One region of the Labrys sedimenti genome, then DNA from elsewhere that is predicted to be linked to it. Evidence: predicted binding sites of a transcription regulator. Region 1 holds the regulator's gene; the other holds the start of a gene.
What was found. Region 1 encodes LexA, which represses DNA repair genes until DNA is damaged. Its sites were predicted from a motif close to TGTTCNNNNTGTGTTCNG; they were not measured.
Positions count from the first base shown of each region.

Region 2: a site for LexA is predicted at 3,009-3,026, ahead of uvrA (excinuclease ABC subunit UvrA). Genes of this name have one in related genera too.

Region 1 is NZ_JAXOUF010000001.1:1,118,966-1,133,772, forward strand. Features, by position in the region: gene U1R88_RS05435 (calcium:cation antiporter) at 1-6, opposite strand, end outside; gene U1R88_RS05440 (anthranilate synthase component II) at 281-895, shown strand; gene trpD (anthranilate phosphoribosyltransferase) at 895-1,905, shown strand; gene trpC (indole-3-glycerol phosphate synthase TrpC) at 1,911-2,714, shown strand; gene moaC (cyclic pyranopterin monophosphate synthase MoaC) at 2,711-3,214, shown strand; gene U1R88_RS05460 (molybdopterin molybdotransferase MoeA) at 3,211-4,431, shown strand; gene lexA (transcriptional repressor LexA) at 4,544-5,266, shown strand; gene U1R88_RS05470 (pentapeptide repeat-containing protein) at 5,295-5,978, shown strand; gene U1R88_RS05475 (TOBE domain-containing protein) at 6,090-6,296, opposite strand; gene U1R88_RS05480 (calcium-binding protein) at 6,513-8,534, opposite strand; gene U1R88_RS05485 (type I secretion system permease/ATPase) at 9,084-11,258, shown strand; gene U1R88_RS05490 (HlyD family type I secretion periplasmic adaptor subunit) at 11,255-12,700, shown strand; gene U1R88_RS05495 (ComEC/Rec2 family competence protein) at 12,742-14,807, opposite strand, start outside.
Region 2 is NZ_JAXOUF010000001.1:822,883-837,689, reverse strand. Features, by position in the region: gene uvrA (excinuclease ABC subunit UvrA) at 9-2,933, opposite strand; gene arfB (alternative ribosome rescue aminoacyl-tRNA hydrolase ArfB) at 3,078-3,503, shown strand; gene U1R88_RS03930 (HAD-IA family hydrolase) at 3,586-4,242, opposite strand; gene U1R88_RS03925 (regulatory protein RecX) at 4,375-4,905, shown strand; gene U1R88_RS03920 (DUF2938 domain-containing protein) at 4,971-5,450, shown strand; gene U1R88_RS03915 (MEKHLA domain-containing protein) at 5,455-5,946, opposite strand; gene U1R88_RS03910 (dihydrodipicolinate synthase family protein) at 6,155-7,042, shown strand; gene U1R88_RS03905 (GntR family transcriptional regulator) at 7,118-7,777, shown strand; gene U1R88_RS03900 (ABC transporter substrate-binding protein) at 7,834-9,168, shown strand; gene U1R88_RS03895 (carbohydrate ABC transporter permease) at 9,165-10,082, shown strand; gene U1R88_RS03890 (carbohydrate ABC transporter permease) at 10,108-10,941, shown strand; gene lysM (peptidoglycan-binding protein LysM) at 11,449-11,934, opposite strand; gene U1R88_RS03880 (cyclase family protein) at 12,209-12,958, opposite strand; gene U1R88_RS03875 (ABC transporter substrate-binding protein) at 12,960-14,138, opposite strand; gene U1R88_RS03870 (branched-chain amino acid ABC transporter permease) at 14,143-14,807, opposite strand, start outside.

The DNA.
Region 1 (14,807 bases):
AACCATAATCACATATCACATCATCGAAACGATTTCGGTAGATAAGCGCTCGTCCAGAAGCTTTCGACGAAGCGCCAGTTCCATCGAGGGTTGGCGCCCATGCGACGAAAGCGGCATCGCCGAGATGCTTGACCTTGAGCGGGCGAGAGCTCGCTGCGCGCATCTCCGAACCTGCTAGCTCTGGAAAGATCGCTATCCCGGAACCGCTTGACCCGCTGCCTCCTGACGCCTAGTCGTGATGGCTTCAAAGGAGGCTAGAGCCGTGACGACAGACCGTTCCATGACCGTGACGCTGATCGACAATTATGACAGCTTCACCTGGAACCTCTGGCATTATCTCGGCCAGCTGGGTTGCACCGTCACGGTCCATCGCAACGACAAGGTCAGCGCCGACGACGTGATTGCCGCCGCGCCCGATGCGATCGTGCTCTCCCCCGGCCCCTGCACGCCCACCGAGGCCGGTATCTGCTGCGAATTGATCGAGAAGGCCAAGGACCGGATCCCTCTCTTCGGCGTCTGCCTCGGGCACCAGGCCATCGGCCAGGTCTTCGGCGGCGACATCGTGCGCCTCGCCATTCCCATGCATGGCAAGATCTCCTCGATCGACCATCGTGGCCGCGGCGTCTTCAGGGGTCTGAACGGCCCGTTCATGGGCACGCGCTATCACTCGCTCGTGGTCAAGCGCGACAGCTTGCCGACCGATCTCGAGGTTACCGCCGAGACGGATGACGGTGTCATCATGGGCCTGCAGCACAAAAGTGCGCCACTGCATGGCGTCCAGTTCCATCCGGAGTCGATCATGTCCGACCATGGCCACCGCATCCTCCAGAACTTCCTGGAGCTGGCGGCGGAATGGAATGCCAAGCATCGGCCCCTCGAAAGCGAGCATGTGTGATGGACGGTTTCAAGCCCTATATCGGCAAGGCCGCCGCTGGTTCGCTCACGCGCGACGAAGCGGCTGAAGCCTTCGACCTCCTGCTCTCCGGGCAAGCGACGCCCTCGCAGATCGGTGGCTTCCTGATGGCGCTCAGGGTCCGCGGGGAAACACCGGACGAGATGGCCGGCGCCGTGAGCGCCATGCGCGCCAAGATGCTGACGGTGGAAGCCCCCGAGGATGCCGTCGACATCGTCGGCACTGGTGGCGATGCCTCCGGCTCCTACAATGTCTCGACCGCCGCCTCCCTGATCGTGGCCGGCGCGGGCGTAAAGGTTGCCAAACATGGCAATCGCGCCCTCTCCTCCAAATCCGGCGCCGCCGATGTTCTGACAGCGCTCGGGGTCAACATCGAACTCAGACCGGAAGACATCGCACGCTGTATCGCCTTGGCTGGCGTCGGGTTCATGTTCGCACCCGCTCATCACGGCGCGATGAGACATGTCGGCCCCACCCGCGTCGAACTCGGCACACGCACGATCTTCAACCTGCTGGGACCGCTCTCCAACCCTGCCGGCGTCAAGCGGCAACTGCTCGGCGTCTATGCCCGCCAATGGCTTCAGCCGATGGTGGAGGTGCTCAAGACTCTGGGCTCGACGCGCATCATCGCCGTGCATGGCAGCGACGGGCTCGACGAGATCACCACCACCGGGCCCACCGAGATCGTCTCGCTGGAGAATGGCGAGATCAGCCACGGTGTCATCACGCCTGAGGAAGTCGGCCTGCGGGTAGCCACCCCCGACGATCTGAAGGGGGGCGACGCCGCCCACAACGCAGTGGCGCTGCGGGCCGTGCTCGAAGGCGAGAAGACGCCCTATCGCGACATCGCCCTCCTCAATGCCGGTGCCGCCTTGCTGGTGGCAGGGCGGGTGCGGACCCTGGATGACGGGGTGGCCCTCGCTCGCGAATCCGTCGACCAGGGCAAGGCCCTGGCAACGCTCGACCGTTTGGTTGAAGTTTCCAACGCGTGAGTGCCATGGCCACCATTCTCCAGAAGATCGAAGCCTATAAGCGCCGCGAGATCGAGGCAGCGAAGGCCGCAAGCCCGCTGCCGGAGCTGATCAAGCTGGCGGACCGGGCCAGTCCCGTACGCGGCTTCCAGAGGGCCCTCCGGGCCAAGCTCGACGCCGGCAATACTGCCTTGATTGCCGAGATCAAGAAGGCCAGCCCGTCCAAGGGCCTGATCCGCGCCGATTTCGACCCTCCGGCGCTTGCCCGCGCCTATGAAGCCGGCGGGGCGGCCTGTCTTTCCGTGCTGACCGACGAGCCCTCCTTCCAGGGACGGCCGGAGTTCCTCACCGCGGCGCGTGCGGCGGTATCGCTGCCCGCCTTGCGCAAGGACTTCCTCTACGACCCCTACCAGGTGGTGGAAGCAAGGGCCTGGGGTGCCGACTGCATCCTGGTGATCATGGCCAGCGTCACCGATGCCGAAGCCCGTGCCCTGATTGCGGCCGCGAAGGACTGGTCCCTTGACGTCCTGTGCGAGATCCACAATCACGACGAGCTCGAGCGCTCTCTCACGCTCGATGTCGGCATGATCGGTATCAACAATCGCGATCTCAACGACTTCGTCACTCGCCTGGAGACGACCGAGACACTGGCGCCGCTGGTGCCCGGCGATCGCCTCCTGGTCGGCGAAAGCGGTATCTTCACGCCCGGCGACGTCCAGCGCCTGCAGACGGTGGGCGTCAACACCTTCCTGGTCGGCGAGAGCCTGATGCGTCAGGGCGACGTCACCGCCGCCACGCGCGCCCTGCTGTCTGTGGACCAGGCGGCATGAGCCAGCAAAATGCAAAGCCCGTCCTTACCCATCTCGACGCCTCCGGCGAGGCGAACATGGTCGATGTCTCGCAAAAGGCGGTGACCAGCCGCACCGCGATCGCCGAAGGGCGCGTGGTGATGCAGCGCGCGACGCTCGATCTCGTCTTGTCGGGCGATGCCAAGAAGGGTGACGTCCGCGCGACCGCTCGCATCGCCGGTATCATGGCCGCCAAGAAGACGCATGAGCTCATCCCACTCTGCCACCCCTTGTTGCTGAGCAAGGTCGCCGTCGAGATCGAGCCCGATACCGCTCTGCCCGGCCTGACGGTGCGGGCGACAGCCAAGGTCGCCGGACAGACCGGCGTGGAGATGGAAGCGCTGACCGCAGTTTCCGTCGCCTGCCTGACCATCTATGACATGGTCAAGGCTGCCGACCGGGGCATGCGCATCGAGGCGATCAGGCTCATAGAGAAGTCCGGCGGCAAATCCGGCGATTGGCATGCGGAGGAAAATCCATGAGCCTGCTTCCCGTCGCGGACGCGCTGGCCAAGGTGGTTGCCGGCGTGAGCCCGCTCCCGGTCGAAACCGTACCGCTGCACGCAGCGCGGACCCGTGTCCTGGCCTCGGGCATCACGGCCCTCAGAACCCAGCCGGGCTTCAACGCCTCCGCCATGGACGGCTATGCCGTGCGGGGGCAGGATGCCCAGGAGGGTGCTGTCCTCGAATTGATCGGCGAATCGGCGGCGGGGCATGGCTATGCCGGTCGTGTCGGCGAGAACCAGGCGGTACGCATCTTCACGGGTGCCCCCGTGCCGGATGGCGCCGACACGGTGGTGATCCAGGAGCAGACCCGCCGGGAGGGCAACCAGGTCCTCGTCGAAGCCACGGCCAAGCCCGGCCAGCATATCCGAGCCCGCGGCCTGGACTTTGCCGAAGGCAAGGAAGCGCTGGCACCAGGTACCGTCATCGGCCCCCGCGACATTGCCCTTGCAGCGGCGATGAACCACCCTCGCCTGCCCGTCCATCGCCGCCCCAAGGTCGCCATCCTCGCCACCGGCGATGAACTGGTGCTCCCCGGCCAAGCCATCGGCGAGAACCAGATCGTCGCCTCCAACAACTTCGCCATCCGCGCCCTCGTCGAAGCCGAAGGCGGCGAAGTGCTCGACCTCGGCATCGCCAGCGACGACTTTCCGGCCCTGGAAGCCGCCATCAAGCGAGCTCGCGCCGAAAAGGCCGATGTGCTCGTCACCATCGGCGGCGCATCCGTCGGCGATCACGATCTGATCCAGACCGCACTGACCCGCGAAGGCATGCGGCTCGGCTTCTGGAAAATCGCGATGCGGCCAGGCAAGCCGCTGCTGCATGGGCGGCTCGGTGCCATGCACATTCTCGGACTGCCGGGCAATCCGGTCTCCTCCGTGGTTTGCGGCGTCCTCTTTCTTGTGCCGCTGCTGCGCACGTTGCTTGGCCGTTCCGACGCAGGCCCGCCACGCCGCAAGGCCGTCTTTGCCCGTTCCTGGCCGGCCAACGATATTCGCGAGGACTATATTCGCGCCCGCTTCCTGCTTGACGATACGTCAGACATCCTCAAGGTGGAGCCATTAACATTGCAGGATTCGTCGCTCGTCAGCGTGATGCAGCATGCCGATTGCCTGGTGATCCGGCCGCCCTTCGCACCCGAAGCAAAGGCGGGTGAGACCTGCGAGATCATCGATCTCCGCACGGCAGGCTATTGACCACGTCTTTAACCTGAACTTCATTGTTGCAGAACACAGTAGGAACATGTAGCACTGTTCTTGTTTTGTTTACACCTTCACCGTGATTCGCGGCCGCCACGACGGGATAGCCATGCTGACCAAGAAACAACATGAATTGCTTCGGTTCATTCATGAGCGCCTGAAAGAACAGGGTGTGCCTCCTTCCTTCGACGAGATGAAGGAAGCGCTGGACCTCAGGTCCAAGTCTGGCATTCACCGCCTGATCATGGCGCTGGAAGAGCGTGGCTTCATTCGGCGCCTGCCCAATCGCGCTCGAGCGCTCGAAGTGGTGCGCCTGCCCGAATCGGCAGTACCGAGCGGTGGCGGCCTGTCGCTGGCCTCTTCCCAGCGCGGTTTCCGTCCCAATGTGATCGAGGGCAATCTCGGCAAGGTGCGCCCCGTCAGGCCTGAAATTGACGACGAGGTCGGCCGGCCGGTCCTTGTCCCGGTGATGGGGCGCATTGCCGCCGGCACGCCGGTCTCCGCCATCCAGTCCAAGAGCCACACCATCAGCGTCACGCCGGAAATGCTGTCCTCCGGCGATCATTTCGCTCTGGAGGTCCGTGGCGATTCCATGATCGAGGCCGGTATCTTCGACAATGACACCGTACTCATCCGCCGCCAGGACCATGCCGATACCGGCGACATCGTCGTGGCTCTGATCGATGACGAGGAAGCCACGCTCAAGCGCCTGCGCAAGCGCGGAGCCTCCATCGCACTGGAGGCTGCCAACCCGGCCTATGAAACTCGTATCTTCGGGCCCGACCGGGTGCAGATCCAGGGCAAGCTGGTCGGTTTGTTCCGTCGCTACTGAGTGTGGCCGACGCCAAGGCCTGCCGGTCATGAGTGCGCTTCGCGCAATCGCGAACCGCAGCCTGCAGCGCCGCGATGTCGAAGACCTAGTCGCGACGAAGCTTCCCCATTCCGTCGTCGATTGCGAGATGGAGGAGTGCGATCTTTCGCGTCTCGATCTCTCTCATTGGGTATTCGAGCGTTGCATCCTTAGAAACGCCAAGCTGGTCGGCGCCAAGCTTGCCAATACGCTCTGGCGCAACTGCAAGGCGAGCGGCGCCGATTTCCGTGGCACGGATCTGGAGGAAGCGAACTTCCGCACCGGTGATTACAGCAATACCAGCTTCCGGCGTGCCAAGGCGGCTTCGGCGACATTCATCGGTTGCAAGCTGACGGGCGCAGACCTCTCGGAGATCTCGGCGCTGGGGCTGGTTTTCGAGGAGGTTCTGCTGATGTCGGCCAAACTGCCGGCCTTTTCCTTCCGCAAGGCCGTGCTGCGTCGTCTCGACTTCACCCAGGCCGATTTACGCCAATGCGACTTTCGCGAGGCGACCTTCGAGGAATGCAGCCTGCGCGATGCGAATCTGGCCGACACCCGCTTCGAGGGGGCCGACCTGCGCGGCGCCGATCTCGGTGGACTGAGGCTGGGAGATGCCCTCTATTTCAAGGGCGCTACGATCTCGAAAGGCCAGGCCGGCCAGTTGCTGGCCGAACTGGGCTTGCGGATTGCCTGACAAAACGTCCGGAATTTACAGGCTCATCGGCTCGACATCAGACAACCAGGGGTGCTCGAACCACTATCCGCCCGAGCACTGCCGAAAGTCGGCATGAAACGGGAAGGCAGGTCAGTCGACTGCAATCATGACATCTGAGGCCTTGATGACGGCATAGGCGTTCTGGCCGGGCTTGAGATTGAGGTCGTCGACGGCCTCGTTGGTGATCGACGCGGTAATGATGGTACCGTTGACCTCGAGTTGGATATGGGAAGTGGTCTGCCCTTTCGTCACGCTCTTGATCGTACCCTTGATCTGGTTGCGGGCGCTGATTTTCATGAAACTTCCCTTGGCGACGCGAAAAACGCGATCATCATCATTCTCGAAGCAATGTCCACCGGCAAATACTGGTGAAATTGGTGTGTCCGCCGCCCCTTCCAGACGGCGACACGATCAGGGTAACCGCCTCAAAACGCGCGGCCGTTACCCTGAAAATTGCGGGCAGAGGCCCGTAGGGGCGGCCGCCTTCTCGCTCAGACGCGGTACAGCCGATGCTCAGGAAAGACCGATGATGTCGCTGCTTTGCAAATTGACCGTGCCCTGGATCGCGATCTGAAAATCCGCCTTCTTGTCACCGTTTATATCGCCCTGGAGCATGGTCTGCCCACCCTGGAAGATATAACGCAGTTCACCCGACGAGCCGGTGAAATCGCTATTGGCGATCAGGCTGTGGAACTCCTGAAAACCGGCTACCGAACTGTTGGCGTCGATGCTGCTGAGGTCGATCTTGTCCTCGCCTTGGGTGAAGTCCATGATCGTGTCGGTTGCCGCCCGGGTCAATCCGCTGTCCTTGACACCCAGCAGCTTGAAAATGTCGTTGCCGCCCTCCCCCCAGAGGATATCGGCCCCAACGCCGCCGGCAATGATGTCGTTGCCGTCATTGCCGTGCAGCGTTTCTGCGATCGCTCCACCGACGATAGTATCATTGCCGGAAGTGCCCCACACGATCTCGAAACCCTTCACATTCTCGCTGCCGCCGGATGTGCCGAAGGTTGCGGTCTGAGCATTCAAGCCGAGAGCCGCCGTGGTGCCAAGATTGATATTGAGGGGGTCCGTCGTATCAGAAGCAACAGCGAAGACGTCTATCCCGGTGCCGCCGTCCACCTTATCGGTACCGCCGTCGTTGGAGGCGAAATAGACGTCATTGCCCGCACCGAGGCCATATATGTCGTTACCGGCCTGATCGTGGACATATTCGACACTGGCGCCACCGACAAAGGTATCGTTGCCCGCCCCCAGATAGAAATCGCCGGTCACCAGACCGGCACCGGACTCGGTGAATTTGTCGTTGCCAGCTCCGGTCTGGACATCGCCGTAGATGGTACCGCTGTTGGTGATGGTATTGCCGCCATCGCCACCATAGACGCCCCTATAGATCGTCTTGCTGTTGGTGAGGGTGTTGACACCCTCGCCCAGATCGATGCCGTCGACGCTGCCCGAATTGGTAATCTTGTCGTTGCCGTCGCCAGCCGAAATGAAACCGTAGATCACGCCGGTGTTGGTCGCCGTATCATCACCCGTACCCAGCCAGACGGCGCCATCGATCTCCTTGCCGTTGGTAAGGCTGTCATTGCCGGCGCCGAGGTCCAACGCGCCCTGGAAGTACTGGTCGCTTCCGGCGTCATAGCCATAGGCCGCGTCGCCGACGATCAACCCCGTATTGCTGATGACGTCGGCTCCCAAACTTCCAAGTATCGTCCCGTACAACTTTCCTGAATTCTTGATGGTGCTATTGCCTTGCCAGAGGCCTATCGAAACCTGGATATCCCGCTGACTATCATCTGCGAAAGTCAGGAGTTGATCATTTCCAATTACAATGCCGGAGTTCGTAACGGCATTCTTGCCCTCGTTGATCAAGATCGAACCATCGATCTCCCCAGTATTCGTGACGGTATTACCAGCGGTCGGGACTCCGAGGGAATTCAGCGGAGCCGCGCCAAAAAGACCGATATCGCCCTGAATCAGCTTGCTGTTGGTGATGCTGCCAAGCCCGCTGGACCGAATGGCATAGCCACTATCCGTAGAAATCGTCCCAGCGTTCGTCACCGTCAATATCGCAGCGCTGTTATTATAGATTCCGAAATCACCACCAGAGATGGTCGCGCCTGCCAGGTTTTTTACGGAAATTTTTGCGTTGGAATAGAGATTGCTTCCTGAACCGCCGACATAATAGACAGCTCCCGCATCCCCCCGGATAATTCCGGAATTTGCGACATCCAAGGCCGCATTTGTTCCGATGCCGTAGAGGGAACCGTAGATGGAGCCTTCCGCTCCCACATTGACCTTTGTCGTTACAAGGGTGCTCGTGGCCGGCGCGTTCACGGCAAGGCCGTCTCCTTGCAGGCCGCCGACCCCGCCATTGATCGTTACAGTCCAGGGGCCTCCGTCGAGCTGAAGCCCCAGACTGTCGGCGGAAATAATGTAGGAATCCAAATTTACCTTGTAGGTGCTTCCGGCTGCACCCGCCGCGAAGACGCTGTCATGGGTGATACCGGTTGGAAGTACAATGTTGCTCATGGAAAATTCCTGGACTGCGCTCAGTTGGCGATGGAATACCTGATATCCAAGCCACTTCACCTATCGGCTTGGCAGTGAGAACGACCGCGAGCATACATGACGTCTGGTATCCATGCGATGGCTTTACTCTGGCTCCATGCAAATATTTTCAAGCCATAGAAAAAATACCCCTTACAGCAAAATGTGAATTTTACAAAATAAAACAACGTTCAATATTTAGTCTAATTTATTTAAATCTCTCCTTGCAAAGATTTATCACTCCAAAGATAACATCAAAATTTATTATAAAATTATTTCAAGACATTGGAATTAATTACAAAAAACGGCAAGCCTGCCGTTTGCCATTTATACAAACTTGCTTGCCAATTAATGATTTGGTCCTTTAACGACCTTTCTTTGTAATGTACTGTAAAATCGTTGTGTTGTCGCAACGGCGGCGTTGTCAGTTGGTCGCAAGATTAAACCCGGATCGAATTGGCGATGGTCGGTTAGTTTGCGTTCCTTGCCACTGCGAGCATTTGCGACTACGTCCCCCGAGGTCTTCAATTCATGAATGAAATATCACAGAGCACGGGAGAGCCAGAGAAACTCGACTCCGGCCTCGCTGCGCTGTGCGGTGTGGCGAACTATTTCCGAATTGCAGCCGATCCCATGCATATGCGCCGAGAGCTTGCGCTGGGAAACAGGGAGAGCACCCATGTCGATCTGGTGCGGGCTGCAGCCATCGTGGGTCTCAAGGCGCGCACCATCAATGCGGCCAAGGCCAAGCGCCTGCAGTCCATACCGGTGCCGGCCATCGTCAAACTGCGGGACGGTGGCTATGCCATTTATGGAGGCCTGATGGCCTCCGGAGACTATCGGCTGGTCGATCCCGTCACGCGCGTGGCACGCGGCGTGTCGGTGGAAGACCTGCTCGGTCAGATCGAGGCGGACGTCATCCTGGTTGCCCGCCGTCTCAAGGGCCCTGGCATCGATCCGAAAGCCTTCAGCCTGCGCTGGTTCCTGCCGTCGATCTGGCGCTACCGCAAGCCACTGGCCCATGTCCTGGTTGCATCGATCTTCGTGCAGATCTTCGCGTTGATCACACCGCTCTTCTTCCAGGTGATCGTCGACAAGGTCCTGGTGCATCAGGGCTATTCGACGCTCCTCGTGCTGGTCCTCGGCCTGGTCATCATCGGTATCTTCGACGTCTCGCTGCAATATCTGCGCACCTATGTCCTTTCGCATACGACGAGCCGCATTGATGTCGAGCTTGGCCGGCGCCTCTTCCATCACCTCTTGCGCTTGCCGCTCGGCTATTTCGAGACGAGAGCGGCAGGCCAGACCGTCGCCCGTGTGAGGGAACTCGAGACTATACGCTCCTTTCTGACAGGCCAGGGCCTGTTCTCCGCGATCGACCTGTTCTTCACCTTCATCTTCATTGCCGTTCTCTTCCTCTATTCTTGGAAGCTGACGCTGATCGTCATCGCGGCGATCCCGCTCTATTTGATCATCACCCTGCTGGTGCGCCCGCATCTGCGCGACAAGGTCAAGCAGAAGTTCAACACGGGAGCAGAAAGCCAGCAATTCCTGGTCGAGACCGTGGTGGGCATCCAGACGCTCAAAGCCGCGGCCGTCGAGCCGGCAACCCAGTTGCAGTGGGAGGAGCGACTCGCCGCCTATGTCCGCACGGCCTTCGACGCGACGCTCCTGGCGAGCGTCGGCCAGAACGCCATTCAATATGTCAGCAAGCTGATGACCGCCGCCCTGCTCTTCTTCGGCGCCATGGCCGTGATCCGCGGCGAGATCACGGTAGGCGAACTCGTCGCCTTCAACATGATCTCCGGGCAGGTGATGCAACCCATCCTGCGCCTGTCGCAACTGTGGCAGGATTTCCAGCAGGTGCAGGTTTCCGTCGAAAGGCTGGGAGATATTCTCAACACCGTTCCGGAACATTCACCCCGGATGCCGTTGGCGCTGCCGACGCCGCGCGGACAGATCGCCTTCCGGAACGTATCCTTCCGCTACAGGGCCGGTTTGCCGGAAGTCCTCAAAACCATCACCTTGCAGATCAATCCGGGCGAGGTGATCGGCATTGTCGGTCCGTCGGGTTCGGGCAAGTCGACGTTGACCAAGCTGATCCAGCGTCTCTATACGCCGGTGGAAGGACAGGTCTTTCTCGACGGAGCCGATATTTCACAGGTCGACCCGGCTTGGCTGCGCAGCAATATCGGCGTGGTCCTGCAGGAAAACCTGCTGTTTCACCGTTCGGTTCACGACAATATCGCCTTGGCCAATCCGACCATGTCACGCGGCACGGTGATGCAGGTCGCACGCCTCGCCGGCGCCGACGAGTTCATCAGCAAACTGCCGAGCGGCTACGAAACCATCATCGAGGAACGCGGCGCCAATCTCTCGGGTGGACAAAGGCAGCGCCTCGCCATCGCCCGCGCCTTGGCGACAAACCCGCCGATCCTCATCTTCGACGAGGCCACGAGCGCCCTCGACTATGAAAGCGAGCGTGTCATCCATCGTAACATGCGACAGATCGTCAAGGGACGCACGGTCATCATCATCGCCCACCGGCTCGCCGCCGTCAGGAACTGCAACCGCATCATCAGCATGGCCGATGGGCGCATTGTCGAGATCGGCACGCATGACGCATTGGTGGCGAGGAAAGGCGGTCTCTATGCTCATCTGTGGGCGCTGCAGACCAGCCAGGCGAGTGGAGAGGACGTATCGTGAGCACGACCTCACTCTCCCCTGCACGCAAGCGGCCCGTACCGCGGCGATCCGATCAGGAGTTCCTGCCAGCGGCGCTCGAGATTCTGGAAACCCCGGCATCTCCGGCAAGGCTGGCGCTGCTACTGCTCATCTGTGGTTTCCTAGCCAGCGCCCTGGCCTGGTCCTATTTCAGCCGGATCGACATCTTTGCCGTCGCTGCCGGCAAGATCCGGCCGATCGGCCAGATCAAGACCATCGAGCCTCTGGAAACGGGACGCATTCAGGCGATCCGGGTCGACAATGGCGCGCATGTGAAGGCTGGGGACATCCTCGTTGAACTCGACACCGTCGAGACCGAGGCCGACGTCGGCAACATCGCGGCAAGCCTGGCCGCTTATCAAGCCGAAGCCGTGCGGCGGCGGGCAGCGATCGAAACTGCTGAGAAGAACATCATCGATGTGGCCCCCGCTATCCCATGGCCCGAGGCCATTCCCGCCAATGTGCGCGTGCGCGAAGAACAAGTGCTGCGCGATGACCTGGCGAGCCTGCGCGCCGAGCTGAGCAGCTTGACGGCCAAGAAAGCGGTGAAGACGGCGGAACGTGATCGGCTGATCGCCACCACGACCTCCCAGGCGGCCCTGATAGAAACCCTGCAGAGCCGGGTCGACATGAGAAACACGCTGATGGAGAAGAATGCCGGCACGCGCACAAACTTGTTTGACGCGCTCCAGGCTCTCCAGTCGGAAAAATCCGCCCTCGCCGCCAATAATGGCTGGCTGGAGCAGGCGAAGGCCGAGATGGTCACTTTCGCGGTTGAGGCCACCAAGATTCGGGATGCCTTCATCAGCGACAACTCCCAGAAAAAGGCGAATGCCGAACGCCAGGCCGACGACCTCAGCCATCGCCTGATCAAGGCGAAGGCGAGCCTCGAACACAAGACCTTGACCAGCCCGATCGACGGCACCGTGCAGTCCGTCTCCGTGACTACCATCGGCCAGGTCGTGACCACAGGCCAGGAATTGATGCGGGTGGTCCCGGCCAATGCCACGCTCGAAATCGAAGCCTATGTGGAGAACAAGGACATCGCTTTCGTCCATAAGGGGCAGGAGGCCATCGTCAAGGTGGAGGCCTTTCCGTTCACCCGCTATGGAACGATCTCCAGCCTCGTGACGCATGTCGCCGCCGACTCCATCCCTGCGCCGGAAGCACAGCGCGCAGAAGGCGACCCGACGCAGGCCATTCGACAGCAGGATATGTTTGCCGGCGCTTCGAGGGTTCAGGCACTCGTCTATCCCGTCACGCTCACCCCCTCGGCCACCTTCATCGCGGCAGACGGCAACCAGGTGCCGCTCGGAGCAGGCATGACGGTAAGCGTCGAGATCAAGACAGGCAGCCGGCGCATCCTGGAATATCTCTTCTCGCCCCTTGTCGAGGTGTCATCCCAGGCGATGCGCGAGCGTTGATCCGCGGCGCGGAGAACCAAGGCGCCTCCCCTGGAAATATGTCAGTCATCAGCATTCGGCTGCGGAGGTCCCAGATCTGCGTCGGGGATAGCGGAGCCCTGAGGCGGATCGACAAGTGGAGCCTTTGCAGCGGGCGGTGCAACACTGGAAGCCGGCCTCGTCCTGGCGGGAGCCCACGGGCGGGAACCCTCGAGGTCACGCGCCGTGACGATGCGCCAAGTGAGGCGGCCATCGTCGCCGCGGGGGCCGGCATAGAGCGCGATCGAGCCGGCCGCGCGGATCAGCTCGCGGTCCAGTGTCAGGCCAAGCGCGGCACAACGGGCACCGATCGAAACCGGCCCGGCCAGGACGCTGACGCGACCGCAATCCTCTTCGGCAGCGTTGCTGGTCTTGTCGAGCATGAAGACCCCGCCGTCCTCGATAGGCGCAGAACATCCTTCCCTGTCACAGAGGCGCCGTGCCGCCAGAGTGGGATCTTCGGGCTTGCGCCGATCACCCATCGCCAGCAGCCATTGCTGAACGGTGAAAGCGTCGGACCGCTGCGCCAGCACCGTCAACTGATCGCCCTTGCGGACGAGAGCCGCATAGCCGTTGGAGCCGAACAGAGCCACCGGCAGCGGCGCTGTCGCGGCCAGGGCAATGCCCCCGCCAAGGGGCAGCAAGGCCAGCAAAGCGAGACGCGTGCGCAGGATAGTCAGCACAACCAGCGTCAGGGCGAATAATCCGAGAGCAACGGACGAAAATTGCGGCATCACGAGGTCGGAACCGGGCCAAGTAGCAACCGAACGGGCCACCTGCATGAACAAGCCGACCGCCCAGCCCATCGCCTGCCAGAATGGAGCGCCATAGCCGAACGGCTCGGCCACCAGCGCCAGCATGGCGAGTGGCATGATCAGGAAGGAAACGATGGGAGTCGCGACGAGGTTGGAAGCCAGTGACTGCAGGGTGAGGCGATGGAAATGAAAGGCGGAAAACGGTGCCGTGGCAAGCGAGGCGACGATCGTCGTCAGCATCATGGCAAGCACCAGGGTTACCGCTCCTCCAATAGCCCTCTCCCACGCCATCGTGGGTTTCTCTCGCTTACGCCGGCTCCATTGCTCATGTGCGATCACCAGCATTGCCACCGCCGCAAAGGACATCTGGAAGCTCGGCCCCAGCAACTGCTCCGGCGTGGTCAGCAGCACGAAGCTTGCAGCGAGGGCGACGTTGCGCCGGGTGATGGCATTGCGCCCCAGCGCCACGGCCAGCAGCACGATGGCCGTCATCAGGAAGGAACGAACGGTCGCGACCTCGGCACCGGAAAACAGCGTATAGGCCGCGGCCGGCAGCAGAGAGAGCATCGCGGCGAGTTCCTTGGTGCCCCGATAGAGCACAATACGGCGCGACAAGGCCAACACGGCGCGGATGAGGCCAAACAGCCCGCCCGCAAACAGGGCCATGTGCAGCCCGGAAATCGAAACAACATGGTAGAGGCCGGAAGCACGCAGTGCATCATTGGCATCGCCGGGTATTTGGCCGCGTTTGCCGGTAACCTGCGATGCTGCGATCGCCCCATTCTCCCCCTGTATCGTCTCGACGATCCGCCCGGTCAGATGGTTGCGCTGCCGGTCGATCCAGATGGTGAAGACCTCCGCCCAGCTCGCTTCGACCGGGCTGGCGGCAGGTGAGATCTTGCCCGCTGCGAAGCCAACGCCACCAATGCCGTCAAAGAAGGCATCGCGTGCAAAGTCGTAACCGCCCGGCAAGGCAGGTGATGGTGGCGGCCGCATGATGGCCTTGAGGCTGATGCTGTCACCGGCCTCAATTTCGCTGCCCTTGCGGACCGTGAGGCGAATGCGAGCCGGCATGGCGGCAGGCTCCAGTTTCTCCACCGAGACCGGCCGGATGACGATGCGGGCACTGCTGCCCAAGCGAGGCTCGACCGAAAGGACAAGCCCCGTGACGGTTCCCGCCATCGACCGCGAAAGCTGCGGCGCGGCGACGCTCATCGTGCGAAGCTTGGCAGAACAAAAACCTGCTCCTACGGCCGCCAGGCAGACCAGGCTGACATGCAGCCACCAGCGCGCCCGCAAGCCATAGGCGAGGCAGGCCGTGCCCACGGTGAGGA
Region 2 (14,807 bases), 300 kb from region 1:
TTAAGGGGTTATTCGGCTGCTTCGCCTCGGCGCCCCTGGGGACGGCGCTCCATCACCTCGCGCAGGAAGCGCCCAGTATGGGAACGCGGTTCCCGGATGATCGCTTCCGGCGTGCCTTCGGCAACGACCTCGCCGCCACCGTCGCCGCCTTCCGGTCCCATGTCGATGACCCAGTCGGCCGTCTTGATGACTTCGAGATTGTGCTCGATCACCACCACGGTGTTGCCCTGGTCGACCAGTTCATGCAGCACTTCCAGGAGCTTGGCGACGTCGTGGAAATGCAGGCCTGTGGTTGGCTCATCGAGAATGTAGAGCGTGCGCCCGGTCGAGCGGCGCGCCAATTCCTTGGAGAGCTTGACGCGCTGGGCCTCGCCGCCCGACAGGGTGGTCGCCTGCTGGCCGACCTTGACATAGCCCAGCCCCACCCGCGCCAGCGTTTCCATGGTGTTGCGAATGTTCGGCACGGCCTTGAAGAATTCGGCTCCCTCGTCGACCGTCATGTCGAGCACGTCGGCGATCGACTTGTTCTTAAAGCGCACGTCCAACGTCTCGCGGTCGTAGCGCTTGCCCTTGCAGACGTCGCAGGTGACGTAGACGTCGGGCAGGAAGTGCATCTCGATCTTGATGACGCCGTCGCCCTGGCAGGCTTCGCAGCGCCCGCCCTTGACGTTGAAGGAGAAGCGTCCCGGCAGATAGCCGCGCGCCTTCGCCTCGGGCAGGCCGGCGAACCATTCGCGGATCGGCGTGAAGGCACCGGTATAGGTTGCCGGATTGGAACGTGGGGTGCGGCCGATCGGCGACTGGTCGATGTCGATGACCTTGTCGATCAGTTCCAGGCCATCGAGCTTGTCGTAGGGCGCCGGGTGCTCCAGCGCGCCGTTCAGCTTGCGGGCGACGGCCTTATAGATGGTATCGATCAGCAGGGTCGACTTGCCGCCACCCGAGACGCCAGTGACGCAAGTGAACAGGCCGAGCGGCACCTCGACCGAAACATCCTTGAGATTGTTGCCGCGAGCGCCGGTGAGCTTCAGCGCCTTGCCCTTCTGGCGCCTGCGCCGTTCGGCAGGCATGGGGACCGAGAGTTCACCGGTCAGATATTTGCCGGTGAGAGAGGCCGGATTGGCCATCACCTCGGCCGGTGTGCCCTGGGCTACGACACGCCCGCCATGCACGCCGGCACCGGGCCCGACATCGACAACGTAATCGGCCTGCAGGATGGCATCCTCGTCATGCTCCACCACGATGACGGTGTTGCCGAGTTCGCGAAGGCGCCGCAGCGTTTCGAGCAGGCGCTCATTGTCGCGCTGGTGCAGGCCGATGGATGGCTCGTCCAGCACATAGAGCACGCCGCTGAGGCCCGAGCCGATCTGGGAGGCCAGGCGGATGCGCTGGCTCTCACCACCCGACAGCGTGCCGGAATTGCGGGCCAGCGTCAGGTAATCCAGACCGACATCGACCAGGAAGCGCAGGCGCTCACGAATTTCCTTGAGGATGCGGACCGCGATCTCGTTCTGCTTGGTATTGAGCTCGGCCGGCAGTGCTTCGAACCAGTGCTGGGCCTGGCGCACCGACATCGCCGAGATTTCGCCGATATGCTTGTGCGTGACCTTCACGGCCAGGGATTCGGGCTTGAGGCGGAAGCCGGCACAGGCCTTGCAGGGCGTGTTGGCCATGAAGCGCGAAATATCCTCGCGCGCTTGCTCGGAATCGGTTTCCTTCCAGCGCCGCTCCAGATTGGTGACCACGCCCTCGAAGGCCTTGCGGGTCTCGTAGGAGCGCAGGCCATCGTCGAAGGAAAATACGATCTGTTCCTCGCCTGAGCCGTAGAGGAACACCTGCTGCACCTTTTCCGGCAGGTCCTTCCAGGGCGTAGTCACGCCGAATTTGTAGTGCTTGGCGAGGGCATCGACCGTCTGGCTGTAATAGGGGCTGGTCGATTTCGCCCAGGGGGCCAGCGCGCCCTTGCGCAGCGACAATGTCTCGTCCGGCACCACCAGGACAGGGTCGACCGTCATCTCGGTGCCGATGCCGTCGCAGCACGGGCAGGCACCAAAGGGATTGTTGAAGGAGAACAGCCGCGGCTCGATCTCCGGAATGGTGAATCCGGAGACGGGGCAGGCGAATTTCTGGCTGAACATCACACGCTTGGGCGAGCCGTCGGCCTCCTTCTGGTCGGCGAGTTCGACCACGGCGATGCCGTCGGCGAGTTCGAGCGCGGTCTCGAAGGAGTCGGCCAGGCGGCTGGCGATGTCGGCGCGGACCACGATGCGGTCAACCACCACGTCGAGATCATGCTTGAGCTTCTTGTCGAGGGCAGGGGCGTCGGCGATTTCATAGAAGGTGCCGTCGATCTTGACGCGCTGGAAGCCTCGCTTGAGGAAGTCGGCGAGTTCCTTGCGGTATTCGCCCTTGCGTCCACGCACGACGGGAGCAAGCAGGAACAGCCTGGTGCCTTCCGGCATGGCCATGACCCGGTCCACCATCTGGCTGACCGTCTGGCTTTCGATCGGCAGCCCGGTTGCCGGCGAATAGGGAATGCCGATGCGGGCCCAGAGCAGGCGCATATAGTCGTAGATCTCGGTGACCGTCGCCACCGTCGAGCGCGGATTGCGCGATGTGGTCTTCTGCTCGATCGAGATGGCGGGCGACAGGCCGTCGATCTGGTCGACGTCCGGCTTCTGCATCATTTCGAGGAATTGGCGCGCATAGGCCGACAGGCTCTCGACGTAGCGGCGTTGGCCCTCCGCATAGATGGTGTCGAAGGCGAGCGACGACTTGCCGGAGCCGGAAAGGCCGGTGAACACCACCAGCTTGTCGCGCGGGATTTCCAGATCGACATTCTTGAGATTGTGCTCGCGAGCGCCGCGCACGGTAATGAAGCGGCGATCGGCAGGCGATGGAACAGCGCTGCCGGAGATGGGGCGGCCAGACATACGGACGATCCTGTGGGCTTTTGCCGAGAGATAGGCTCTTTGGTCCGCAAATTGAAGGAGCAAGGACGAAAAGACAAGAACAATTCGTGAACTTATCCGCAGAATTTAGCAGCACGGTCCAAGGCCATACGTTATGCAGGCTCCATGATCGAGATCACCTCAACTTTGTCCATCGACGAGCGCGAAATCATCGAGGATTTCGTTCGCTCCTCCGGACCCGGCGGACAGAACGTCAACAAGCTGTCGACGGCGGTGCAGTTGCGTTTCGACATCCGCACTTCGCCCTCGCTGCCGAACGATGTCGCAATCCGGGCCCAGAAGCTCGCCGGCCGCAAGCTGACGCAGGAAGGGGTTGTCGTCATCCTCGCCCAGCGTTTCCGCACCCAGGAGCGCAATCGCGAAGATGCCCGCGAGAGGCTGGTCGCGCTTCTGCGCGAGGCGGCCACGCCGCCACCGCCGCCCCGCAAGGCAACCAAGCCTTCCAAAGCGGCCAAGGCGCGGCGCCTCGAGTCCAAATCGCGCCGCTCCAACGTCAAATCGCTGCGCGGCGGCAGGATCTCGATGGATTGAGATCGGGGGGCTGGTCTTTGGCGCAGCCGGAAACTTGGCGTTTACAGAAAAGCTTTGGCTGGTCCGAAGACAGGCCCCGATCTTACGCCAGGATCAGAGCCTTCACCTCGTCCATCGTCTCGGCGATGTGATCGGCGCCGGCGGCTACCAGGGTTTCCTCGCTCGGCGGCATATGGTGCAGCCCACCGACGAAGCCGATCGCCGTCATGCCGGCTGCCTTGGCCGCCTTGACGCCGACCACGCTGTCCTCGACCACCACGGTGTCGGCGGGGGCCGCACCCAGAGCCTTCGCTGCATGGAGAAACAGATCCGGTGCCGGTTTGCCCTGCGCTACGAGCTTCGCGCTGAAGATGTTGGGATAGACCAGTTCGAACAGGTTGGTGATGCTGAGGCCGAGGCCAAGCTTGGCGGGGGGGCTGTTGGAGGCCACGCAAAAGGGCATCGGCAGGCTCTGGAGGACCTCGCGCACGCCCGGAATGGGTTCCAGTCGGGCTATATAGGCTGCCCGAAGCATGCGACGCGTGGTCTCGGCATGGTCAGGCGGCAGCCTGAGACCGAAATCCTGCTCGAAGCGCTCTTCCAAAGCCTCCTGGGTCAGACCGAGGAAACGCTGCATCACGTCATGGGCGGTGACTTTGACGCCGAGCGCCGACAGGGCTTCGGCCTCGACTTCCGCCGACAGGATCTCGCTGTCGACGAGAACGCCATCGCAATCGAAAATCACCAGAGAGAAGGACATGGGAACCGCCTGATCCGAGAAGACGTGCAGAGGCCGGCGTGTCGCGATTCTTGTCAAGCCAGGTCCGAGCCGCAGGATGATGGCGCGCAGCCGTGAGTTCCGGCAAGTTCTTTCCAACGATTCGAGGCTGCCATGTCCATCATCCCGTCGCTGAGCCGCGAAGAAAGCTGGATGCGCAAGTCGGCGCTCCATTATCTCGGCCAGCGATCGACCAGCGTCGCCAATCTCCGTCTGGTCCTGCAGCGACGGGCGCGCCGCAAACTGGGGCCGGAAGTTGACGTCGTAGACCTGATCGAGCGCACGATCGACCATTGCCGGCAGCTCGGTTTCATCGACGACGCCAGTTTCGTGGAGGCACGCCTTCATGCCGGGCGCAGCCGCGGCCTTTCGGCTCGCCGGATCGGCGCTGCCTTGGCTGCCAAGGGCGTCGATCGCGCCTTGGTGGCCCAGGCGCTTGCAGGGGAGGACCGTGGTAAGGCCGAGGAGAGGGCTGCCGCCCGGCTGGCACAGCGCCGGCGCATCGGTCCCTGGCGACGGGCGGACAGGGACGCCGAGGTCGAGCGGGAAATCGCCATATTGGCACGCGGCGGCTTTGCCGTTTCGCTGGCCCGCCGCATCATTATCGCTGATCCAGACGAAATCCGCGCTCTTCTCGAGATTTGAAATCTTGCGCCCGCCGGCTGCGGCGTGTTTTGTATGATGAATACAGTCCTCTTGGCGGAATCGGCATGTTCGAACTTTTCTGGCGCGGCGTTGCGATCGGTGTTGGTGCAACGGTCCTGATGGATCTATGGGCGATCGTGCTGCACAAATTCTTCGGTGAGAACCTGCCCAACTGGGCCCCTGTCGGCCGATGGTTCTGGCATCTGAAAAAAGGCCGCGTCTTCCATGACGATATCGGCAAGGCCGAGCCCTATGCCCATGAATTGGCGTTGGGATGGATCGGCCATTACGTGGTCGGCATCCTCTATGGCGTGATCCTGGTGATCTTCGCCGGAGCCGCCTGGCTGGCGAACCCGACATTCCTGCCGGCCTGGATCCTCGGCATCGTCACGGTGGGCGCCGGCTGGTTCCTGCTGCAACCCGGGCTCGGCATCGGCTGGGCCGCGTCGAAAACACCCAATCCCACCAAGGTACGCCTGCTCAATCTGGTCGCGCATACGGTATTTGCGATCGGCCTGTGGGGGACGGCCCTGATCATCCGCTGACGGCTCAGGGCAGATCGCGCCAGGAGGCGAACATGGCGGCCTGGCCATGGCGGTTGCCGGCATCGTCGATCACTTCCCAAACTGTGGCATTCTCGATGAAGAAGCGCCGGCCTGATTTGGCGATGCGCACGCCGCGATAGTCGGCGATGAAACCCTGCCTTTTGACCGTATCGAGCAGGCGCTGGCGTTCGTCTCGATCCGGAAACTCCGCCGACAGACGGGATGGCAATTGCGTCAATTCTTCCCAATCATATTCAAAGCATGCTTGTACGGCCTTGTTCCCATAAATGAAAACGGGATCGGCATAGGTGTCATGGGCCAGAAGGCAGAAGGGCGCCTCGGCGTAGAGCCATGTCGCGTCTGCCCGCTCGCCCGGCGGAGTTGGAAAAAGCCCGCGCCCCGTCAGGCGGCGGAGGCTGCGGTCGAGCAGGGCGGCGAAATCCGGATTGCCGGCAAGAGCCGGCCAGGTTGCTGCGAGCCCAAGGGGGAATGTCATGAGCGGATGGTGGTTGAAGGGATGAGCCCGTACGGCCTGCTCGCCAAAGCGAGAGCCGCGGGTTGTATGCCGCGAATGTCGCCGCCTCGCGGCAACCGGTCAAGCCCGGCAGCCGAAATTGATCAGACAAAATTTTCCATCCGACTTGCGACTGACATGTTAGTCTGTTATCGGTAGTTGCATATTGAAAAATCGATGAAAGACAGGGATGACGCACCACCGTTTTGGCCTTTCAGCGGCATTGGCCACGCCCTTCGATGGCCAAGGGCAGGTTGACGTCGCCCGTGCCGTCGCCCATGCGCGCTGGTGCCTCGCCAATGGCTGCGGCAGCGTTACGCTGTTCGGTACCACCGGGGAGGGGGCCTCGATCGCGTCGACTGAACGTGAAATTCTGCTGTCGGCTTTCCTGGCTGACGGCATCGAGGCGCGGCAGATCGTGGTGGGCGTGATGGCGAATGCCATTGCCGATGCAGCGGCTCAAGCCCGGCAGGCTCTCGATGTCGGTTGCCGTGGCGTGCTGCTGGCACCGCCTTCTTATTTCAAGGGCTTGCAGGACGATGGCCTGTTCACCTGGTTTGCCGCCGTGTTCGAGGCGGTCGGGCCGAAAGCGAGGGACGTCTATCTCTACAACATTCCCTCGGTTACCGCCGTGGAGCTTTCGGTGGACCTGATCGGGCGACTGAAGCAGGCGTTCCCGTCGGTGGTGGCCGGCGTCAAGGATTCCTCGGGCAATTGGCCGTTTACGCAGTCTCTGCTGGAAGCCCATGGTGACCTTGCCATCCTGATCGGCGACGAGAGAGGCCTGGCGGCGGGCGTGCGCATGGGCGGGCAGGGGGCGATTTCCGGCATGGCGAATATCTGTCCCGGGCGCCTGCTTGCCATGGTTCACGAAGGACGGGACGACGCAGGGGTGGTCGCCTTCGTCGACGAACTCCTCCACTATCCGGTCATCCCGGCGATTAAGGCGATGGTTGCCTATCGTACCGGCGATGCAGCATGGTCGGCAACACGGGCGCCGTTGGTGACGTTGCCCGAGCATGATGCCAAGAAGCTGGCTGGCCTGTTTGACCGCATCGGGCAAACGAAGGCGGCCTAGAGAGGCGTCAAAACAGAAGCTGGAGAAGAGTGCGGTTCGAAAAATCGCATTTGCTCCGGATCAGGGAGGGGGCGGATGGAAGAAGGCGGCGAACCGCTGCGGTTGCGGGAAAAGGCCTATGCCAGTTTCACCCGCCATCTGCTGGCGCGCGATGTCCGTCCCGGACAGTTCGTATCCCAGCGCGAACTGGTGGCGCTGACCGGCCTGCCGCTTGGAGCAATCCGTGAACTCGTGCCGCGCCTGGAAGCGGAGGGCTTGCTCTCCACCATTCCCCAGCGTGGCATCCAGATCGCCCATATCGACCTCAACCTCATCAAGGACGCTTTCCAGTTCCGCCTCTTCCTGGAGAAGGAGGCCGTGGCTCTTTTCACGGTGTCGGCCTCCGATGGCCTGCTGGCGAAGCTGCGCCGCGAGCACGAGGACATGCTGGCCCGGGGGCTGTCGGAAGATCTGGCCCCCGAGATGGTGGAACAAGCGCAGGCGACCGACTGGAACCTGCATGACACCATCATCGATTCCATCGGCAACGAGATCATCGCCAAGGCCTATCGCGTCAACTCGATCAAGATGCGCCTGATCAACCAGGAGCGTTTCCGTATCGATGGCAGGGTGGTGCCGGTGATGCGCGAGCACCTTGCCATCCTCGATGCCATTGAGAGCCGCGAGCCGCAAAAGGCGGTGGACGCCATTGCCGAACACATCAACAACGCCCGTGCCCTGGCGCTCAAGGTCTAGCGCCGGGACGATACACAAGACAGACGATCCAGAAGAAGCTTTGGGAGGAGGAACCTATGAGTTTTGATTTGTTGAAGCCGTCGCGCCGGCAATTCCTGGCCGGTTCCGCCGCACTCGGCGCTGCCGGCCTCGCCGGTATCCGGCCGGCCTTCGCGGCAGTCGACTGGAAGAAATATGCCGGCACCACGCTCGAGGTGAACCTGATCAAGAGCCCGCGTGGCGATACGCTGCAGAAATACCAGAAGGAATTCGAGGAACTTACCGGCATCAAGGTCAATGCCGAGCAGACGCCGGAGCAGCAGCAGCGCCAGAAGGCCGTGATCGAGCTGACCTCCGGCAAGCCGAGCTTCGACGTCATCCATGTCAGCTATCACGTCCAGAAGCGCCAGTTCGAGAAAGCCGGCTGGCTGGCCGATCTCGGCCCCTTCCTCAAGAACCCCGAACTGACGGATCCCACCCTGGTCGAGAGCGATTTCGCCGCTGCGGGCCTGGCCTTCGCCAAGGACAGGAATGGCCGCTTCGGTGCGTTGCCCTTCTCGGTGGATTACTGGATCGTCTATTGGAACAAGGACCTGTTCGCCGCCAAGGGGCTTGAATATCCCAAGACCTTCGAGGAGATGGTCAAGGCGGCCGAAACCATCACCGATGCCAGCAACAACATTGCGGGCTTCGTGGCGCGGGGCGCCAAGAATGCCAATGTGCCGGTGTGGACCAGCTTCCTGCTCGGCAATGGCAAGAACCCCGTCGGTGCCGACGGTTCGCTGCAGACCGACAGCCCGGAGGCGATCGAGGCTGCCGCGCTCTACCAGCGCCTGATGACCAAGTCGGCCCCGCGTGGGGTTACCGGCTTCAACTGGGCCGAATGCCAGTCCGCCTTCCTGCAGGGCAAGGTCGGCATGTGGCTCGACGGTGTCGGCTTTGCCCCGCCGCTGGAGAATCCGCAGAAGTCCCGCGTGGTCGGCAAGGTCGGCTATGGTGTGATGCCCAAGGGGCCGGCTGCGCAGGCCTCCGCCACCTTCGGCGACGGCATCGGCGTCACCGAGGCCTCGGCCAAGAAGGAAGCGGCCTATCTCTATTGCCAGTGGGCGATTTCCAAGGAAATGGGGGCTCGGCTGCTGCAGGCCGGAGCGGGCGTGCCGTTCCGCAATTCGATCCTGAACGACGCCAAGGTGCGCGAAGGCGTGACCATGCCCGGCGCCTGGGTGGACTGCGTGGCGCAATCCGCACCGATCAGCCAGCTCGGGCTTCCCGTGATCATCCCGGTCACCGAGTTCCGGGATATCATCGGCGTGGGGTTGACCAATCTGCTCGGGGGCGGCGATCCGGCGACCGAGATGAAGAAGGCGACGGAAGCCTTCAAACCCGTGCTCGCCCGCAGCGAGGCGCAATGAGCGCCGAAAGCCCGGCCGTGGCGTCCGTCCAGGCGAACAACAGTGCGTCCGGCCCGCTGAGGCAGGGCTATTGGCCCTTCATCCTGCCGGCACTCATACTCGTGGCGGCGGTGATCGTCTTTCCCTGGCTGTTTACCATCGGCATGAGCGCGAATGCCTGGCAGGTCGGCTCGGCGCCGCGCTTCGTCGGGCTGGAGAACTATATCCGCCTGGCCGGCGACATCCGGTTCTGGGAGTCGATGTGGCACACGCTGACCTACACCGTGCTCTCGGTGGTGGCGCCGCTGGTCCTGGGCACGCTGGCTGCACTGGTGTTCGATTCGAAGATGCCCTTGCGTGGCGTGCTGCGCGGCATCTTCGTGATGCCGATGATGGCCACCCCCGTCGCTGTCGCCCTGGTGTGGACCATGATGTTCCATCCCCAGCTCGGCGTCTTGAACTACCTCTTGTCGCTGGTGGGCATTCCGCCTCAGGCCTGGATCTTCGAGCAGGGCACGGTGATCCCGTCGCTTGTGCTGGTGGAAACCTGGCAATGGACGCCGCTGATCATGCTCATCGTGCTCGGCGGGCTGGCTTCCATGCCGCGCGAGCCTTTCGAGGGCGCCGAGATCGACGGGGCCAATGCCTGGCAGAAATTCCGCTACATCACGCTGCCGCTGATCCTGCCCTTCATGATGATCGCGGTGATCATCCGCTCGATCGACGCGCTCAAGAGCTTCGACATCATCTATGCGATGACGCAGGGCGGTCCGGGCACGGCCTCGGAGACCATCAACCTCTATCTCTACAACGTGGCCTTCTCCTATTACGACATCGGCTACGGCTCGGCGATCGCCGTGGTGTTCTTCATCATCATCATCATGATGTCGCTGGTGCTGCTGCATCTGCGCCAGCGCGCGAAATGGAATGCTTGAGGCCAGGATGATGAGGATTTGGATGATGAAATTTCGGACGATCAAGCTTCGAGATCTCCCACGCCTCGCCGGCACGTTGTTCCTCGGCTTTGTCGTGGTGTCGCCCGCCCTACTGTTCTTCATCTGGATGCTGTCGCTCTCGCTGAAATACGAGATCGACAACGGAGCCTATCCGCCGATCCTGATCCCCGAGCAATTCGCCTGGTCGAACTACACCGAGATCTTCGCCACCAATGATTTCCTGCGCTATTTCTGGAACAGCGTGGTCGTGACCGGCGCGGCCACGGTGCTGGCGCTGATCGTCGGCGTGCCGGCGGGCTATGGCATCGCCCGCATCAAGGCCGACAAGGCGGCGATGGTGATCATGATCGCCCGCATGACGCCGGGCCTCTCCTTCCTGATCCCGATGTTCCTCCTGTTCCAGTCGCTCGGCCTGCTCGGCACGTTGTGGCCGCAGATCATCATCCACCTGGTGGTGACGATCCCGATCGTGATCTGGATCATGATCGGCTATTTCGAGACCACGCCTCTGGAACTGGAGGAGGCGGCGATGATCGACGGCGCCTCGCGCTGGCAGATCTTCTACAAGGTGGCGCTGCCGATCGCCAAGCCGGGCATCGTGGTCTCCCTCATCCTGGCCGTGATCTTCTCCTGGAACAATTTCGTCTTCGGCATCGTGCTGGCCAGCCGAGAGACACGCACGCTGCCCGTCGCCGTCTACAACATGCTGTCCTTCGAGCAGGTGAGCTGGGGCCCGCTCGCCGCCGCGGCGCTGGTGGTGACGCTGCCGGTATTGCTGCTGACCTTGTTCGCCCAACGCCAGATCGTGGCGGGCCTGACGGCGGGGGCGGTTAAGTAGGCGGCTGGTGTTTTCCCAGCAGGCTGAATCGAATGAGAGAAGTGTGGCTTCAGGGATGGGAGATTCGGTGGGATGCATTGGAGGCGGCATCCGCGTTGCAACGGCGAAGCGGATTCGCGTAGGGGGAATGACCTGCGGGCAATTGGATCCGTTTGCGGGTAAAAGGCCCGATTTGAAAGGGGCGGGGGTACTAGGACCGTTCCCTCCACTCGCAGTATGCGGCCCTAATCGCCTTGTAGGTGCCATAAGCGCACACAAGTAATATCAAGGCTGTAATGGCGATATGCATTGGGCTGGCAATCGATAATAGGTTCTTCAATACGACAAGGGTGATCCAGACACCGATCACCGCAATCGCCGTAAGCTACAGCTTTTTCATTCCTTCATATCTCTCTGATTTATTTTGGGAACTGAATTGCTGTGCACCAATTGTTGCGCGCGCTTTCGCCGAAGAAAAACCCGGCGAGATGGCTCGCCGGGTTCGAAGCTGCTGCGTGAGGAGATGGCTCAGGCCTGCCCGATCGGCGGGATGCGCAGCACCCAGCCGGGGAGGATGTGGTCGGGATCCTTGACCGGCGGGGTATTGGCCTTGACGATCTCCTTGTAGAGATTGCCTTTGCCCTTGCCGTAATGCTTCTCCGCGATGGCCCAGAGCGTGTCGCCCTTCACCACCGTATACATGGTCGAGGGCGTTCCTGGGGTGTTGACGCCGAGCTGGCTGTCGACCTGCGCCACGCCATTGTTGTTGCCGGCGGTGAGAATGATCTTCTCGGCGACTTCCTGGGACGGCGCCATGCCACCCAAGACGACCTTATCTCCATCCACCGATACATTCAGGCCTTCGGCCTTGAGGCCGGCTTCCTCGATCTGCTTTTTCACCAGCGCGGCAATGTCGGTGGGAGCCGCTGCCGCTGGCGCTGCTGGCGCCGCCTCGGCCTTGCTCGAACCGAACATTTTATGGCCGGCGTCCTTGATGAAATTGAACAGTCCCATGTTCACTCCAGGCGTGTTAGGCAAAATTACCTAGCGGCAGGCTAGCATGGAACGGTTGTGTGGTCACACGGATTCGAGTGTGACGGAGCCGGCAAGTGCAGTGCCTGTCGAAGAGATTGCCAGCGTAGTCAAGAAGGACAAAAAAAGCCTGTCTTTGTGGTGAAGCGACATCGAGTAGGCGCTTCTTGTGCGCGAATACTGGTCCGGCGTGCATTGAGAGACGGGCTTCGGCATGGTCGCGGCAATAGCGACGTGATGCCGAAACAGTTCGAGATCAGCGATGGATGGCGACGGCACGAGCCGGGAATCCGGATCCCCCTTTGGCCTTGGGCCAGCTTGCCATGATCAGGGCGCCGGCTTCCGGCAAGGCGTCGAGGTTGGCGAGCAGCTCGATCTGCCAGCGATCACGCGACAGCACGTAATGCTCAAGGCTGAAATCGCCCTTCGATGTTGCCATGCCGGGATCAGTGTCGATCTGCTCGTGGCCGATTGCGGCGATGCCCCGCCCCTCGAATAGCTCTTCGAGTACCGCTCGCGACCAGCCGGGACAATGGGAAACGCCGTCTGCCGAGCGATTGTAGAAGTGCTCATTGTCAGGCCAGCGCTTCGACCACCCGGTGCGCAGGGCCACGAAGCAGCCTGCGGGAATGGTGCCGTTGCGGCTCTCCCAGGCTGCGAGATCGGCGAGTTCCGGCGTGGCATCGGCATTGCCGGCAACCCTCTCTCGAATGTCCAGCACCACCAGGGGCAGCAGCATGTCGGTGACTGGTAGGTCGTCTACGGCGCGTCCGCCCTCGATGAAATGCACGGGCGGATCGACATGCGTGCCCCATTGCCCGACAAAGGCATAGCGATGCACCTGGAAGGCATCGCCCTTGGGATAGTCGAACACGAGCTGGCGCTCCTCGTCCGGGAAGGCCGAGAAGCGGGGTTGCCCGGGGTGGAAGGCGTGGCTCAGATCGGTGAAGATCGCGCCGGCGAATGCGGCGCGATAGACCTCCCACAAGGACAGGGAAGTGGCCATGTCAGGGCTCCGCGACGAAGGAGGGCGCGGCCTCTCCGGCGAGCGTGAGCTTGCCGCCCTTCACACCGATCACCGAGACCGACTTGTCCGGCACCGAGACGTTCGGGCGATAGGTTATCGTACCCGTCACGCCATCGAGGCCGGAGGTGGCCGCGAGCGCATCGCGGATCTTGGCGGGCTCGGGCGCTCCGGCGCGCTTGACGGCGTCGGCCATCAGTTTCACGGCATCGTAGCCGAGCGCGGCAAAGGCATTTTCCGGCGCGGTGTTGTAGGCCTTCTGGTAGGCGTCCATGAAGGCCTTCACCTTGGCGCTGGCGCCGTCGCCGATGAAGGCGTGGGTGGTGAAATAGGTGTCGTTGGCGGCCTCGCCACCCACCTGCAGCAGCAAAGGCGTATCGTAGCCGTCGCCGCCCACCACAGGCAGGGTGATGCCGGCCTGACGCAACTGCTTGAGGATGAGGCCGATTTCCTCCGCATTGGCGGCCGCATAGATGAAGGCTGGTTTCTCGGGCAGGGCCTTGATCTTGGCGATCTGGGCCGTGAAGGTCTTGTCGCCGATCTTGTAGCTGTCCTTGCCGACGATCTTGCCGCCGCCATGCTCATAGGCCTTGACGAAATAGTCCGAGAGCAGGGTGGTGTATTCGGTGCCGATATCCGTGAGCAGATAGCAGGTCTTGGCGTTCAGCGTCTTCAGCGCGAACTCGGCTCCGACGGCTGCCTGGACATTGTCGCCAAAGGCGGCGAGGAAAACCTCGTTGCCGAGCTGAGCCGGCAGCTTGGGCGAGGTGGCCCCGGGGGTGACGAAGGGGATTTCCGCCTTCTGGACCTGGGGACCGATGGCGAGCACCGAATCCGAATCCGCAAAACCGATGATGCCGACGACCTTGTCGCTGTCGATCATCTGGCTGGCGACGGTCGAGATCACGGTGGCGTCCGATTTGGAATCGTAGGTCACCAGCTCGATCGGCCGGCCCAGCACGCCGCCGGCGGCATTGATCTCCTGCGCCGCCAGCTTGGCGCCGTTCAGCATCGGCCCGTCCAGCGAGGCCTGCACACCGGTAAGATTGGCCGAATAGCCGATCTTGATCGGATCGGCCGCGAGCGCGGGTCCCGCATGTACCAGCAAGGCGGCGGCCGACAGGCCTAGGGCGAGGGTTCTGCGTCTGCTCAACGTCAACATCTGGTCACCTCTCAATTGATGGACTGCTCGCCGATGTTTTGGTCGCCCCGAATGTCAGTTCGCGGTCGCCCATGATCCCCTTCGGCCGGAAGATCATGATCAGGATGAAGACGATGCCGAGCACGATCTGGCTCGCCCCGAACAGAGGCGGCACGGTCACGCCGAGCAGGCTGAAGCCGCGCTCGGCGGAGCGCAGCACCTCGGACAGCAAGGAGACGCAGACGACGCCGATCAAGGCGCCGGAAAGCGAGCCCATGCCGCCCAGGACGAGCATGGCGATCAGGTTCAGCGTCATGGCGAAATAGAAGGTGATCGGCGAGAAGGAGCCGAGATAATGGGCATAGAGCGAACCGCCGACGCCCGCGAAGAAGGCCCCGATCACGAAGGCGATCAGCCGCGTGCGCAGCACGTCGATGCCGACGGCGCCGGCGGCGATGGTGTCGTCTCTGACGGCCATCATCGAGCGGCCGAAAGGCGAATAGACCAGGCGCGCCAGCAAGATGAGCGTCACCACCAGCCAGGCTATCACCCAGGGCAGGTTGGTCTGCAGGGGCACGCCGGTGAAGGTGCGCGAGCCGCGGGTGAAATCGGCCGCATTGATCAGCACGACATTGACGATGATGAGAAAACCCATCGTCGCCACCGAGACGAAATAGCCCGACAGCCGCA